One region of the Acidovorax sp. GW823-FHT05D11 genome, then DNA from elsewhere that is predicted to be linked to it. Evidence: predicted binding sites of a transcription regulator. Region 1 holds the regulator's gene; each other region holds the start of a gene.
What was found. The regulator FNR, encoded in region 1, switches genes on or off when oxygen is low (the NO sensors DNR and NnrR bind a similar motif). The targets are predictions, from matches to a motif close to TTGATNNNNATCAA.
Positions count from the first base shown of each region.

Region 1 (4,275 bases):
CAAGATGCACTACCCCCGGGGGCTGATCCGCTTTTCCACGCAGAACGGCGTGGCGCAGCGCTGGAGCCAGTCGCAGATCCTGCGGCGCGTCCTGCGGCCTCGCGTGCTGATCTACACCGCCGTGCTGGTGGCACTGTGCGTGGGCATGATGGCCAGCCTGGTCACCCGCACGCCGCTCAAGGTGGATGTGGTGCGCGACCGCGCGGCCCTGTCGCGCATCGTGGCGGGCGGCAAGCTGGAGAATATCTACCGCCTGCAGATCATGAACGCCACCGAAGGCCCCCAGCGCTACCGCATCGGCGCCCGCGGCCTGGACGGGCTGGAGGTGGCCTCTGAAGCCGAGGTGGACATTGGCCCCGCGGAGTCCCGGTGGGTGGCCGTGCGCCTGCAGATACCGTATGGCTCCGCGCCCCCGGGCTCCCATGCCGTGCAGTTCGATGTGCAGGCGGTGGGCGCTGCGGCCCATGTGACCGAGAAGTCCGTATTCCTGGTGCCCCGATGAGGCGACGTGCACCCCGGTGCACGGCCCCGGGGACGTTGTATGACCGAGAAGATTTTTGAGGAGCAAGCACCCATGCCATCCAATCCAGCCATCGGCTCCGCCCCCGCCACCGCTGCGCCCTGGTGGAAATTCGGCCACGTCTGGCTGATCATCGCCGGCCCTGCCATCGTCATCGTGGCGGGCTTTGTCACGCTGTGGCTGGCGATTTCGCGGCCAGACCCCGTGGTCGCCGAGGACTACTACCGCCAGGGCATCGAAATCAACAAGACGCTGGAGGCTCCGGAGAAGAGCCTGGCCCCGGCTATGAAGGGCCGCAACCACGCGGCGACACCGGTTCAGGACCAGCCACGCTGAAACCCCTGGCCGAGCAGCGGGTCTGCGCGGCCTTACCAGGAGACAACCCCGATGTGGACGCAACGCCTGATGTGGATTGCATGGCCCGCCTTTCTGATGGCGGGCGCGATGGAGATGCTGGTTTTTGCGATGGTGGACCCGCAGGACCTGCATTGGTTCGGGCAGCCGCTGGCCCTGTCGCGCCAGGGCGTCTACACGCTCGCGTTCTTTGCGTTCTGGGCCATCACCATGGCCTCCAGCGCGTTGACCACGCTGCTGGCAATGTCGCCCTTTGAACTCAACCGCTGCCCCGTGCCCGAAGGCGAGCGCCCTGATGATTGCCGAAAGACATCATCCTGCCCTTGAACAGCGCACCGGCCGGGCTCCGGTGGCAAGGCGTTGCCGGGACGGGCGGACCTGGCTCGCCTTGCTCAGTGGCAGGCGGACTGGTTGTTCACGATGCGCTTGAGCGCGTCGGTCTCGAGGATGCGGACATGGCGCTGCTTGACTTCGACAATGCCTTCTTCCACAAACTTGGAGAAGGTGCGGCTCACGGTCTCGAGCTTGAGGCCCAGGTAGCTGCCGATCTCCTCGCGCGTCATGCGCAGCACCAGCTCGGACTGCGAGAATCCGCGGGCGTGCAGGCGCTGCACCAGATTGAGCAGGAACGCTGCCAGGCGCTCCTCGGCACGCATGCTGCCCAGCAGCAGCATCACGCCGTGTTCGCGCACGATCTCGCGGCTCATGATCTTGTGCACGTGGTGCTGCAGCGCGGTGACCTCGCGGGACAGTTCCTCGATGCGGTCAAACGGCATGACGCAGACCTCGGCGTCTTCCAGGGCCACCGCATCGCAGGTGTGGTGGTCATTCACGATGCCGTCCAGGCCGATGATCTCGCCCGCCATCTGGAACCCCGTGACTTGGTCGCGTCCGTCCTCGGTGGCCACGCAGGTCTTGAAAAAGCCGGTGCGGATGGCATAAAGCGAGGTGAACGACTCACCATTGCGAAACAGCGTGCCGCCGCGCTTCACCTTGCGGCGAACTGCAACGACCTCGTCGATGCGGTGCAGTTGCTCTTCGCTCAGGCCCACCGGCATGCACAGCTCGCGCAGGTTGCAATTGGAACAGGCGACTTTGATGGTGAGCGGGTTCATAGGCACAGGGCGGAGTTAGGTTTCGAGCATACCGCCCGATGGCCGAAGAGGGAGTCTCTTGGAGGGCGGGCAGGCGACTGACATGCATCAAATTGTCGCTGTTCCGGCCACTCCATCACTTGATTCATGTCAAGGACATGGGGAGCAGCTTACGGCACAGTCAAGGTGTACGCAAGGATTCGCCCCATGACCGCTGTTTCGCCTGACCTGCTGCGCCGTTTTGACGTACCAGGCCCCCGCTATACCTCCTATCCGACGGCCGACCGGTTTGTGGAAGCCTTCGGCCAGGAGGACTACGCCCTCGCCCTCGAGCAGCGCCGCATGGGCACCCTGACCAAGGCGCTGCCCTTGTCCCTGTATGTGCACATCCCCTTTTGCGAGTCGCTGTGCTACTACTGCGCCTGCAACAAGATCATCACCAAGCACCACGACCGGGCTGAAGTCTATCTGCGCTATCTCAGCCGCGAGATCGATCTGCACACGGCGCACTGCGGCACGGGCCAGGTGGTGAGCCAGCTGCACCTGGGCGGCGGCACTCCCACCTTCCTGTCGGACGATGGCTTGCGGGAACTCATGGCGATGCTCCAGCGCAGCTTCACCCTGGCGCCGGGCGGGGAGTACTCGATCGAGGTGGACCCCCGTACCGTCAATGCCGACCGGCTTGCCGTGCTCGCGGAGCTTGGATTCAACCGGCTGAGTTTTGGCGTGCAGGATTTTGACCCCGAGGTCCAGAAGGCGGTGCACCGCATCCAGCCCGCCGAACAGGTGTTTTCGCTGGTGGAATCCGCGCGCTCGCTCGGCTTCGAATCGATCAATGTGGACCTGATCTACGGGTTGCCGCGCCAGACGCCGGAGTCGTTCGACCGTACGCTGGCGCAGGTGGTTCAGTTGCGGCCTGATCGCATTGCGCTGTATGCCTATGCCCACCTGCCGGAGCGGTTCAAGCCCCAGCGCCGCATCCTCTCCGCCGAACTGCCCGCAGCCTCCGGCAAGGTGTCGATGCTCTCCCGTTCGCTCGACGCGTTCATGGGCGCCGGCTATGTGTATGTGGGGATGGACCACTTCGCGCTGCCGGAGGACTCGCTGGCCGTCGCCAAGCGGCAGGGCCGCCTGCACCGTAACTTCCAGGGCTACAGCACCCAGCCCGACTGCGACCTGATCGGCCTGGGCGTGTCGGCCATTGGCAGGGTCGGCGCCACCTACAGCCAGAACGCCAAGACCCTGGATGAGTACTACGACCTGCTGAACCAGGGGCGTCTGCCCGTGGTGCGTGGCTTGGCCCTGACGCGGGACGACCTCGTGCGCCGCGCCGTCATCATGTCCTTGATGTGCCAGGGAGAACTGCTGTTCGAGCCCATGGAACAGGCCTGGCTTCTCGATTTTCGGCACTATTTCTCCGCCGAACTGGCGCAACTCGACACCATGGCCGAGCAGGGGCTGGTCAAGGTGAGGCCCGACGGTGTCGAGGTCACGGCCATGGGCTGGTTCTTCGTGCGCGGCATCGCCATGGTTTTCGACCGATATCTGCAGGCAGACCGCAACCGCGCGCGTTTTTCACGCATCATCTGAATCCCATGCTTGCAACGGTTGCCTCGACTGCCTTGTTGATGGGGCTCGTTGGCGGGTCCCATTGCCTGGCCATGTGCTCGGCACCTTGTGGCGCCGTGGTGGGGCAGGGGAGCGCGGGCTGCGCATCCGCCCCGGGCGCCGGGGCGCCGGCGGAGGGGGCTCCCCCGAAGGTGCAGGCGGTGCGGTGGGCACCGCGCGGTGGCGTGGCCCGGCGGGCCGTGGCCTTTCATGCGGGCCGCCTGACGGGATATGCGCTGGCGGGCGGGCTGGCCGCCCTGGCCATGGACAGCCTGGCGTGGCTCACTCAGCAGACCATGGCACTGCGCCCGGCGTGGACCTTGATGCACGTCGCGGTGATGGCGTGGGGGCTGATGCTGATGGTCCAGGCGCGGCAGCCGCTCTGGGTGGAGCAGGCGGGCCGTGGCGTGTGGGAGCGCGTGAGGCCTCTGGTCCGTGCACCGGGGGGCATTCTTGCCGCGGGGTTTCTCTGGGCGCTGATGCCCTGTGGCTTGCTGTATTCGGCGCTGCTGGTGGCTGCCTTGAGCGGAGGGCCCCTGGAGGGCGCATTGTCCATGGCGCTTTTTGGCATTGGCAGCGGCGTCTGGCTGGTCGGCGGGCCCTGGGCCTGGACGCGGTTGCGGGCCCGGCTCAACACCGTGCGCGCGGACTGGGGGACGCGCGCCGCCGGTGGCCTGCTCTGCGCGGTGGCAAGCTGGG
Region 1 covers NZ_CM179502.1:2,054,612-2,058,886, forward strand. Annotated here, with positions in the region: gene ccoG (cytochrome c oxidase accessory protein CcoG) at 1-502, shown strand, start outside; gene AC3RCE_RS09425 (FixH family protein) at 575-856, shown strand; gene AC3RCE_RS09430 (hypothetical protein) at 908-1,201, shown strand; gene fnr (fumarate/nitrate reduction transcriptional regulator Fnr) at 1,267-1,989, opposite strand; gene hemN (oxygen-independent coproporphyrinogen III oxidase) at 2,176-3,558, shown strand; gene AC3RCE_RS09445 (sulfite exporter TauE/SafE family protein) at 3,564-4,275, shown strand, end outside.

Region 2 (4,275 bases), 520 kb from region 1:
ACCTCGACGTGATCGAAGCCAACGAGGCCTTTGCCGCCCAGGCCTGCGCCGTCACCAAGGACCTGGGCCTGGACCCGGCCAAGGTCAATCCGAACGGATCGGGCATCTCGCTGGGCCACCCCATCGGCGCGACCGGCGCGCTGATCACCGTGAAGGCGCTGCACGAACTGCAGCGCGTGCAGGGCCGCTACGCGCTGGTGACCATGTGCATCGGCGGCGGCCAGGGCATCGCCGCGATCTTCGAGCGCATCTGACCCGTGCCGCCCGGCCTTGCCATCGCCAGTGGCGATGTTGCCACCCTGTATCGGCAAGGCCAGCCCCGCGCAGGATCGGCGATCATCCGTGGGTGCTGGCGCCAAGACCAGCAGAGCGGAGCGCGCCTGCGCGGCCGCCTGTCCATATTGAACCGACGGAGACATCTCTCACCATGATTCGCACCCTGCTTTCCTTCACCGCCCTCGCCTTCGCCGTGGGCACCACCGCGCACGCCCAGGCCCCCGCACCGGCTGCGGCCTACCCCACCAAGCCCATCCGCCTGATCGTGCCCTTCCCGCCCGGCGGCGGCACCGACATCCTCTCGCGCCTGGTGGCCACCAAGCTCACCGAGAGCGCCAAGTGGACCGTGGTGGCCGACAACAAGGCGGGCGCCGGCGGCACCATCGGCATCGGCGAGGCCGTCAAGGCGGCCCCCACAGGCTATGACCTCGTGATGGGCCAGAAGGACAACCTCGTGATCGGCCCCTGGCTCTACAAGAACCTGCCCTGGGACCCCACCAAGGACCTGACCGCCGTGGCCCACGTCGCCTACACGCCCGTGGTCATCGCCACCAGCGTCAACTCCAAGTACAAGACCCTGGCCGACGTGGTGGCCGCCGCCAAGGCCGCGCCCGGGACCATCACCTATGGCTCGCCCGGCAACGGCACGTCCATCCACCTGGCGGGCGACCTGTTCGAGAAGGCCGCGGGCGTGAAGCTGAGCCACATTCCCTACAAGGGATCCAATCCCGCGCTGATGGATGCGCTGGCGGGCAATGTGGACCTGCTGGTTTCGTCCCTGCCCTCGGCCATGGGCCAGATCAAGTCCGGCAAGCTGCGCCCCCTGGCCGTGACCTCGGCCAAGCGCAGCTCGTCCCTGCCCGAGGTGCCCACCGTGGCCGAGTCGGGCTTCAAGGACTTCGACGTGAGCACCTGGTACGGCGTGTTCGCCCCCGCCGGCACGCCGGCCGCCGTGGTGAGTGCCATCAACGCCGAGATCAACAAGCTCCTGGCCACGGCCGACATGAAGGCCGCCATCCATGCCCAGGGCGCGGAGCCGGAAGCCATGTCCGTCGCGCAGTTCGGCACCCTGCTCAAGACCGACTACGCCAAGTGGAAGGGCATCGTCGAAGCCTCGGGCGCGAAGATTGAGTGACCCCCTGAGGCGCTTCGCGCCTTCCCCCTGAAGGGGGACGCAGCCGGTGGCCTGGCAAAGCCAGATCCACGGGTGCACTGGCGAAGGGCGTGCCTGTTCCACGAGCTGTGGAATGTGGGATGCGCTGGTGCGCGGCGCCATCGAGAACTGAAATGAAGAACGGCTCCTTTCGGAGCCGTTCCTCATGGGGGATGGCGCTCAGTCCCTCACGACCAGCACCGGGATGTGCACCACGCCCAGCACGCGCTGCGTGACGCTGCCCAGCACCAGCTTTTCAAGCCCGCGGCGGCCGTGCGAGCCCATCACGATGAGATCGGCGCCCGTGCTTTCCAGCGCGCGCAGGATGCCTTCATGCACTGCGTGGCCTTCGCCCACCACGGTGGTCACCGGCACGCCAGCCTCGGCCATGGCCTTCTTGGTGGCATCCAGGGCGCTGTTGGCCTCGGCGGTGGCCGCGTTGATGTACTGGGCCTGGCCGTAGGCGAAATCAGCCCCCACGCCCGTGAAGGGATAGGGATCGACCACGTAGACCGCCGTCACGGCGCTGCCAAAGGTCTTGGCCAGGGCCGCGGCCTTGGAGACCGCGAGCATCGAGGTATTGGAACCGTCGACTGGAACCAGAATGTGCTTGAACATGGTGCTTCTCCTTGAGTTGAGTGTGGGACCTGGCTTGTGGCCCGGCCATGGACATCAGTTTGAACGCCCACCATACCGCGCATCTTGATTCGCATCAAATCGGACGCACTCCCTTGCCGGCGTTCAGCGGCCCGCAGGGGCCTGCCCGACCACATCCGCCCCCTGGAAACCACCCCGGCGGCAGGTGACCACGAGGGTGTCGCGATGCCCCCCCTCGCCCAGGGGCTGGATGGGCGTGGATTCATGGATCATGCGCGCATCGTCCAGCAGCAGCAGGGACCACGGCTCGGTCAGCGTGAAGCGCTGGCCGCTGGGGCCCGCCGCCTCGAACACCCGCGTCTCGCCGCCCTTGATGCCCTCGCGCCCCACGAGGAACACGGCCACCAGGTCGACGCCGTCGCGGTGGGCGCCCTCGGGGGTGGGCCGGCCAATGCCGTCGGTGGTGTCGATGCGGAACTGGTGGGCCTCGACGAACCAGGATGCAGGCGCCTCGGAGCGCGCAAACACGGCCTCGGACACCCCGGCCAGCGCTGCCAGCAGCTGCTGCCACACCGGCCGGGCGACGGTGGCGGGCTCCATGGGGGCAAACCAGCGCTCCATGCCGCCATGCAGCGCGTTGTACTCCACAGGCTGCCAGTGCGCGCGGTGCGGCACCTGCCGCACCTGCCCGTCCTGCACCACAAAGCAGGCATGGCGGCGGCGGCGGTAGCGCCCGCCGTCCTTGAGGAAATCATCGGGGGGCAGCCCCGCCCAGTCGCCGTTCAGGCCCAGCAATTCCGGCAGGGCGCAGCCCGTCCAGCGGGCCACGTCCGCCGGCGACAGGACGGCAAAGCCGTTCTGCCGCAGCTGGCTGGCGACATCCTGGGGGGCGGTGAAGGGGGGAGAAAAAGTGACTTGGGCCATAGAGGCCCGAGCTTAACCGCTGGTGCCGGCACCGCGTCTGCGATGGCGCAAACGCGGTGCAGCGCGGCGCGGCCTTGCAGGGAGGTGCGCCGCGCGGTCCGTCAGTCAGTCAGTCGCGGTGGCCATGTCCATGGCCCTTGCCATTGTTGCCGCGGCCCCGGTCATGGTCGCGGTCCTGCTTGCCGCCGTGGCGATGGTCGTCATCCCACCGGCGGTCATCGCGGCCAGGGCCCCGGTGCGGAGGGCCACGGCGTGGTGGCGGCTCCTGCACGAAGTACACCGGCTGGCTGCACGCGTTGTAGCGCGCACAGTGCTTGCCCCAGTTCTTGGCATGGCCGGGCGGCACGTAGAGGTAGATCGGCGAGCGCGGCACCACGACCGCGGGGCGGTGGATGATGACCGGCTCGGCATACAGCAGCGGCGGCGGTGGCGCATTGCCGATGTTGATGCGGCCGTACACGCCGGGGGCCAGCTCGCCGCCCACCGTGGCATTGATGTAGGTCTGCGCATGCGCGCCGCCCGCCGCGGCGAGCAGCAGCGCGGCCGCCGCGCCAGACAGGAGGAGACGGATCGTGGACATCGTGGTCATGGTTGTGGTTTTCATCGGGAACTCCTTGCTTGTACCGCCCGGAACAGCACACGATGTGCGGCTGCGGTGCGCGGACCCTGATTTGTAACAAAGCCCGCCCTACCCTAAACCCGAATCCGCGCAAAAGATGTAAGCAAATGGCGACAGAACCGGGCTGCCCGCCGCCGCCCCACGCCGCCTGAAGCAGGTTCATCCGGCGGCCCGGCGTGCCCGGCAAATGCGTGCAGCCGCCGGGCTTGGAGTAGCATGTGCCACCACCCGCTTCGGTCCAGGAGACAGCGATGCCCCACGAACGCCGCCACTTTGTCCGCGTCGGCTTTGACGCGCCGGCCTTGCTGACCACGTCCACCGACGCCTTCAGCGTCCACGTGCAGGACCTTTCGCTCAAGGGCGCGCTGCTGGTGGCACCGGCGCAGGCGAACCTGCAGACCGGCATGCTGTGCCAGCTCACCATTCCCTTGGCCGAAACCGGCAACCACATCGCCATGTCCACCGAGGTCGCGCACGTGGAGGGGCTGCACACCGGTCTGCTGTGCCGCGGGATCGACCTGGACAGCGTGACCCACCTGCGCCGCCTGATCGAGCTGCAGCTGGGCGACCCCGCACTGCTCGAACGCGACCTGGGCGAGCTGACCGCGGCCTCCTCCCTTTCCTGAACAAGCGACGGCCCCCGGCGCCGAAGCCGGCCGGGCTTGCGGCGGGCGCAGGCACAGGCAGGCCCCGCCCTTGACCGCGC
Region 2 covers NZ_CM179502.1:2,571,564-2,575,838, reverse strand. Annotated here, with positions in the region: gene bktB (beta-ketothiolase BktB) at 1-254, shown strand, start outside; gene AC3RCE_RS12050 (tripartite tricarboxylate transporter substrate binding protein) at 428-1,411, shown strand; gene AC3RCE_RS12045 (universal stress protein) at 1,610-2,047, opposite strand; gene AC3RCE_RS12040 (2OG-Fe dioxygenase family protein) at 2,171-2,950, opposite strand; gene AC3RCE_RS12035 (hypothetical protein) at 3,060-3,554, opposite strand; gene AC3RCE_RS12030 (PilZ domain-containing protein) at 3,821-4,195, shown strand.
Region 2: a site for FNR is predicted at 2,132-2,145, ahead of AC3RCE_RS12045 (universal stress protein). Genes of this name have one in related genera too.

Region 3 (4,275 bases), 2.1 Mb from region 1:
GCGACCAGCCCCAGGGGCCGCGCAGCGACACGAGCGCGAACGGGGTGTAGCTGCCGGCGATCAGCAGGTAGATGCTGCAGTGGTCGAGCTTTTGCAGCACGGCCTTGATGGCGCGCCGGCGCACGCTGTGGTACGCGGTGGACGCGGCGTACAGCGCCACCAGCATGGCGCCGTAGATGCTGAAGGCGACCACCTTCCACGGGTCGTCCAGGCGCGCCGCGAGCGTGATGAGCACGGCCGCGCCCGCCGTGGCGAGCACGGCCCCGGCCAGGTGGCTGATGCTGTTGAAGCGTTCTCCGGCGTACATGCGATGGGGGCCCGCGGGTCAGGACTGCGCCACGGCGCTCCGCACGCGCCCCTGCTCCAGGCCCGGGCGGCCGAACCAGTAGCCGTCGCAGGGGAGGTCGGGCATCAGCGGCTGCATGCGCTCCACCAGGTCGCAGGCCGCCTCGGGGGCGCGCGCGTGGCGGGCTTCGTCAAACGCGGCCACCACCTGCGGCATGTGCTGCGCCTGCGGGCTCAGGCGCAGCACGTCCACGCCGCAGGCGCGCAGGCCCGCCAGTTCGTTGGCCAGGTTGTAGACGCGGGCCGATTGCGTCTGCGTGCCGTTGAGCACGAGAAAGCCCTCGTTCTCGCGCGTGCGCAGCGGCAGCCCGTCGGCATGCTGCAGGCAGCTGAACTGGCAGTCGTCCTTGGGCAGGTTGCGGTGGCGCGCGGTGAAGCAGCGCGCCGAGTACGCCAGCGGCATGCGCCCGTAGGCGAAGACCTCGGTCTCCAGGCCCTGCGGGCGCTGCGCCAGCACGGCCGACAGCGCGTCCCGCGACATCTCCACCGGCATCACCCAGCGGGTGGCGCCGAACTGCGCCATCCACTGCAGCGAGTGCGCGTTGTACAGGTTCAGGTGCGGCCCGGCCACGAAGGCCCGCGGCCCGGTGGGTGGCCGCGAGAGGCAGTGCACGGCGCCCATGTCGTTGGCCTCCACGGTGAACTCGCCGTTGGCCGTGATCTTGTGCAGCAGGCCCACGTCCGCACTGGATTCGATGAGCACCTGGGTGGACAGCACGGCCTCCTTGCCCGCGTCCCGCAGCATGCGCGCCAGCGCCAGCCAGTCGGCCAGGCGCAGCTCATGGCGGCGCGAGCACACTGTCTCGCCCAGGTACACCACGTCGACGGGCGTGGCGGCCATGGCTTCGTAAAACGCGAACACGGTGTCGCGCGGCCAGTAGTACAGCAGGGGGCCGAGAGAGAGTTTCATGGGGCGGGCTTCAGGGGTTTGATCGTGGGATCCAGATGCTGGGAGCGGCGCATGGAGTTCGAATCTGGCGCGGCCCAAGCCAGCGACCGCCGCGCAAGGGCCGCCCCGCCGCGCTGGCGGTGTCCCCCTTCCCGCATCGCGCAAGCGAGGCGAGAGAAGGGGGAAGGCGCGAAGCGCATCAGGGGGTTGTTCTTCATTTCCAGGGGCGGTGGTAGGCGCCCAGCGTGTGCTGCTGCCCTTCGGCCACCTGGTCCAGGCTGGCCATCCAGCGCGTCTTGGGCGCGTAGCGGTGGGGGTGGGCCAGGCACTGGTCGATGGCCTCGCGCCAGACCTGCGTGACCTGGGCCACGTAGGCCGGGCTGCGCTGGCGCCCTTCGATCTTGATGGCGCGCACGCCCATCTTCACGAGCTGGGGCAACAGCTCCAGGGTGTTGAGGCTGGTGGGCTCCTCGATGGCGTAGTAGTTCTCGTCGCCGCCCACGTCGAAGCGGCCCTTGCACAGCGTGGGGTAGCCGGCGCTCTCGCCGGGCGCATAGCGGTCGATCAGCACGCCGTTCAGGCGCGACTCGCGGCCCTGCGGCGTTTCCACCCAGCGCACGGCCTTCGGGGGCGAGCACACGCCGTGCGTGTTGGGCGATTCGCCCGTCGCATACGACGACAGCGCGCAGCGCCCCTCGACCATCACGCACAGGCTGCCAAAGCCGAACACCTCGATCTCCACGGGCGTGCGGTCGATGACCTGGCGCACCTGCTCCATCGACAGCACGCGCGGCAGCACGGCGCGCACGATGCCGAACTGCTCGCGGTAGAAGTTGATGGCCTCGTAGTTGGTGGCCGAGCCCTGCACCGACAGGTGCAGCCGCAGCCGGGGGTGGCGCTGCACCGCGTATTGCATGAGGCCCGGGTCGGCCAGGATGACCGCGTCCACGCCCAGGTCCACCGCCTTGTCCAGGGCGCTGCGCCACGGCCCCGGGTTGGCGGCCTGCGGGTAGGTGTTGAGCGCCATGAAGACCTTGCAGCCACGCGCATGCGCATGGGCGATGCCGCTGGCGATGGCCGCCTCGTCAAAGTTCAGGCCCGCGAAGTTGCGCGCGTTGGTCGCGTCGCGCAGGCCCAGGTAGACGCAGCTGGCGCCATGGTCCACCGCCGCCTTGAGCGCGGGCAGGCTGCCGGCGGGGCAGACGAGTTCGAGGGCGGGCGCGGCCTCTGCAGGGTTGTGGGGTTCCATGGCTCTGGTTCAAACGCAGGCCCCCGGTGGGAGCCCAAGCACTGGGTGGCACCATACCGAGGCCGCTGCGCGCGCCGGCTGATCTTCATCAACCGGAGTGCACAATGCCAGAGCAATGCAGTCGGACTTTGACGCGGCCCGGCCGCCCATGCCCGCCTCGACCCTTTCCTTCCCCATTCCAACAACACCCTTCGCCGTGAACAAGAACCTGTGGCTGCTGGCCCTGTGCCAGGGCCTTTTCCTGACCAACAACGTGGTTTTCATCGCCATCAACGGCCTGGTAGGCCTGCAGCTCGCCCCCTTTGGCTGGATGGCCACGCTGCCCGTGATGGGCTATGTGGTGGGCGGGGCCCTGTCCACCGCGCTCGTGGCCCGCAGCCAGGCCCGGTGGGGCCGCAAGGTGTCGTTCCAGATCGGGCTGGCCGTGGCGATCGCGTCGTGCGGCCTGTGCGCGTGGGCGGCCTTCAGCGCCAGTTTCTGGCTGCTGTGCGCCGCCACCGTGGTGGCGGGCTACTACAGCGCCAATGGCCAGCTCTACCGCTTTGCCGCCGCCGAGCTGGCCCCCGCGGCCTACCGCGAAAAGGCCGTGTCGCTGGTGCTGGCGGGCGGCCTGCTGGGCGCCGTGGCCGGGCCGAACCTGGCCAGCGCCACGCGCACGCTGTTTCCGGTGCCTTTCGCGGGCGCCTACGTGGTGCTCATGGGCGTGGCCCTGCTGTCCATGCTGTGCATGGCGGCGATCCGCTTCGAGGCGCAGCCCGCGCGGCGCGACGCCGCGGGGCAGCCCGTCGCGGGCCGCCCCCTGTCCGAGCTGATGCGCCAGCCCGCGTTCGTGGTGGCCATCCTGGGCGCCGCGCTGGGCTATGGCGTGATGAACCTGCTGATGGCCGCCACGCCGCTGGCGATGCAGGTGTGCGGCTTCAACTTCGATGCAGCCGCGCTGGTGCTGGAGTGGCACGTGATCGGCATGTTCGCGCCCGGCTTCGTCACCGGCCACCTCATCAAGCGCTTTGGCGTGCTGTCCATCATGGGCGCCGGCGTGCTGCTGAACCTGGCCTGCGTGGCCGTGGCGCTCATGGGCGTGGAGCTGCACCACTTCGGCATCGCGCTGTTCATGCTCGGCGTGGGCTGGAACTTCCTGTTCACGGGGGCCACCACGCTGTCCATGACCGCCTACCGCCCCGAGGAAAAGGACCGCGCCCAGGCCGCCATCAACTTCTGCGTGTTCGCCACGCTGGCGCTCAGCTCGTTCTCGTCCGGCGTGCTGGTCACCACGCAGGGCTGGACGCTGCTCAATGCCGGGTCCCTGGTGCCCATCGTGGTCACGGGCCTGGCGCTCGCCTGGCTCGCGGCCCGGCGGCGGCGCGCCGTCTAGGCCCGCGTGGCTCCGGCGCCGGCACCGCCCGGCACCGCGACCGCGTGGGCGAGCCACCGGGCAAACGCGGCCACGGCGGGGTCTTCCTGCCGCCCCTGCGCCACGAAGAGACTGTAGCCACGCAGGCCGCTGTCATGGTGGGGATGCGCCAGCGCCAGTTCGCCGGACAGCAGCTCGCGCTCCACGAAGTAGTGCGGCACCAGGCCGATGCCCAGGTCCGCGCGCACCGCCTCGACCAGCATGGAAAACAGGTCGAACCGGTGGCCGCCCAGGCTGTGCGCCGGCACGCGCGTGATGCCCGCGCGGGTGAACCACGCATCCCACGCGCCCAGCCGCGAGCTCAGCTGCAGCAGCGGCACCGCGCGGAAGTCGCCGCGCTCCATCGCACGCCGGTGGCGCGAGCCGGGAGCGCACACGGCC
Region 3 covers NZ_CM179502.1:5,544,510-5,548,784, forward strand. Annotated here, with positions in the region: gene trhA (PAQR family membrane homeostasis protein TrhA) at 1-307, opposite strand, end outside; gene AC3RCE_RS25550 (U32 family peptidase) at 326-1,255, opposite strand; gene ubiU (ubiquinone anaerobic biosynthesis protein UbiU) at 1,449-2,483, opposite strand; gene AC3RCE_RS25560 (MFS transporter) at 2,680-3,855, shown strand; gene AC3RCE_RS25565 (LysR family transcriptional regulator) at 3,852-4,275, opposite strand, start outside.
Region 3: a site for FNR is predicted at 2,562-2,575, ahead of ubiU (ubiquinone anaerobic biosynthesis protein UbiU). Genes of this name have one in related genera too.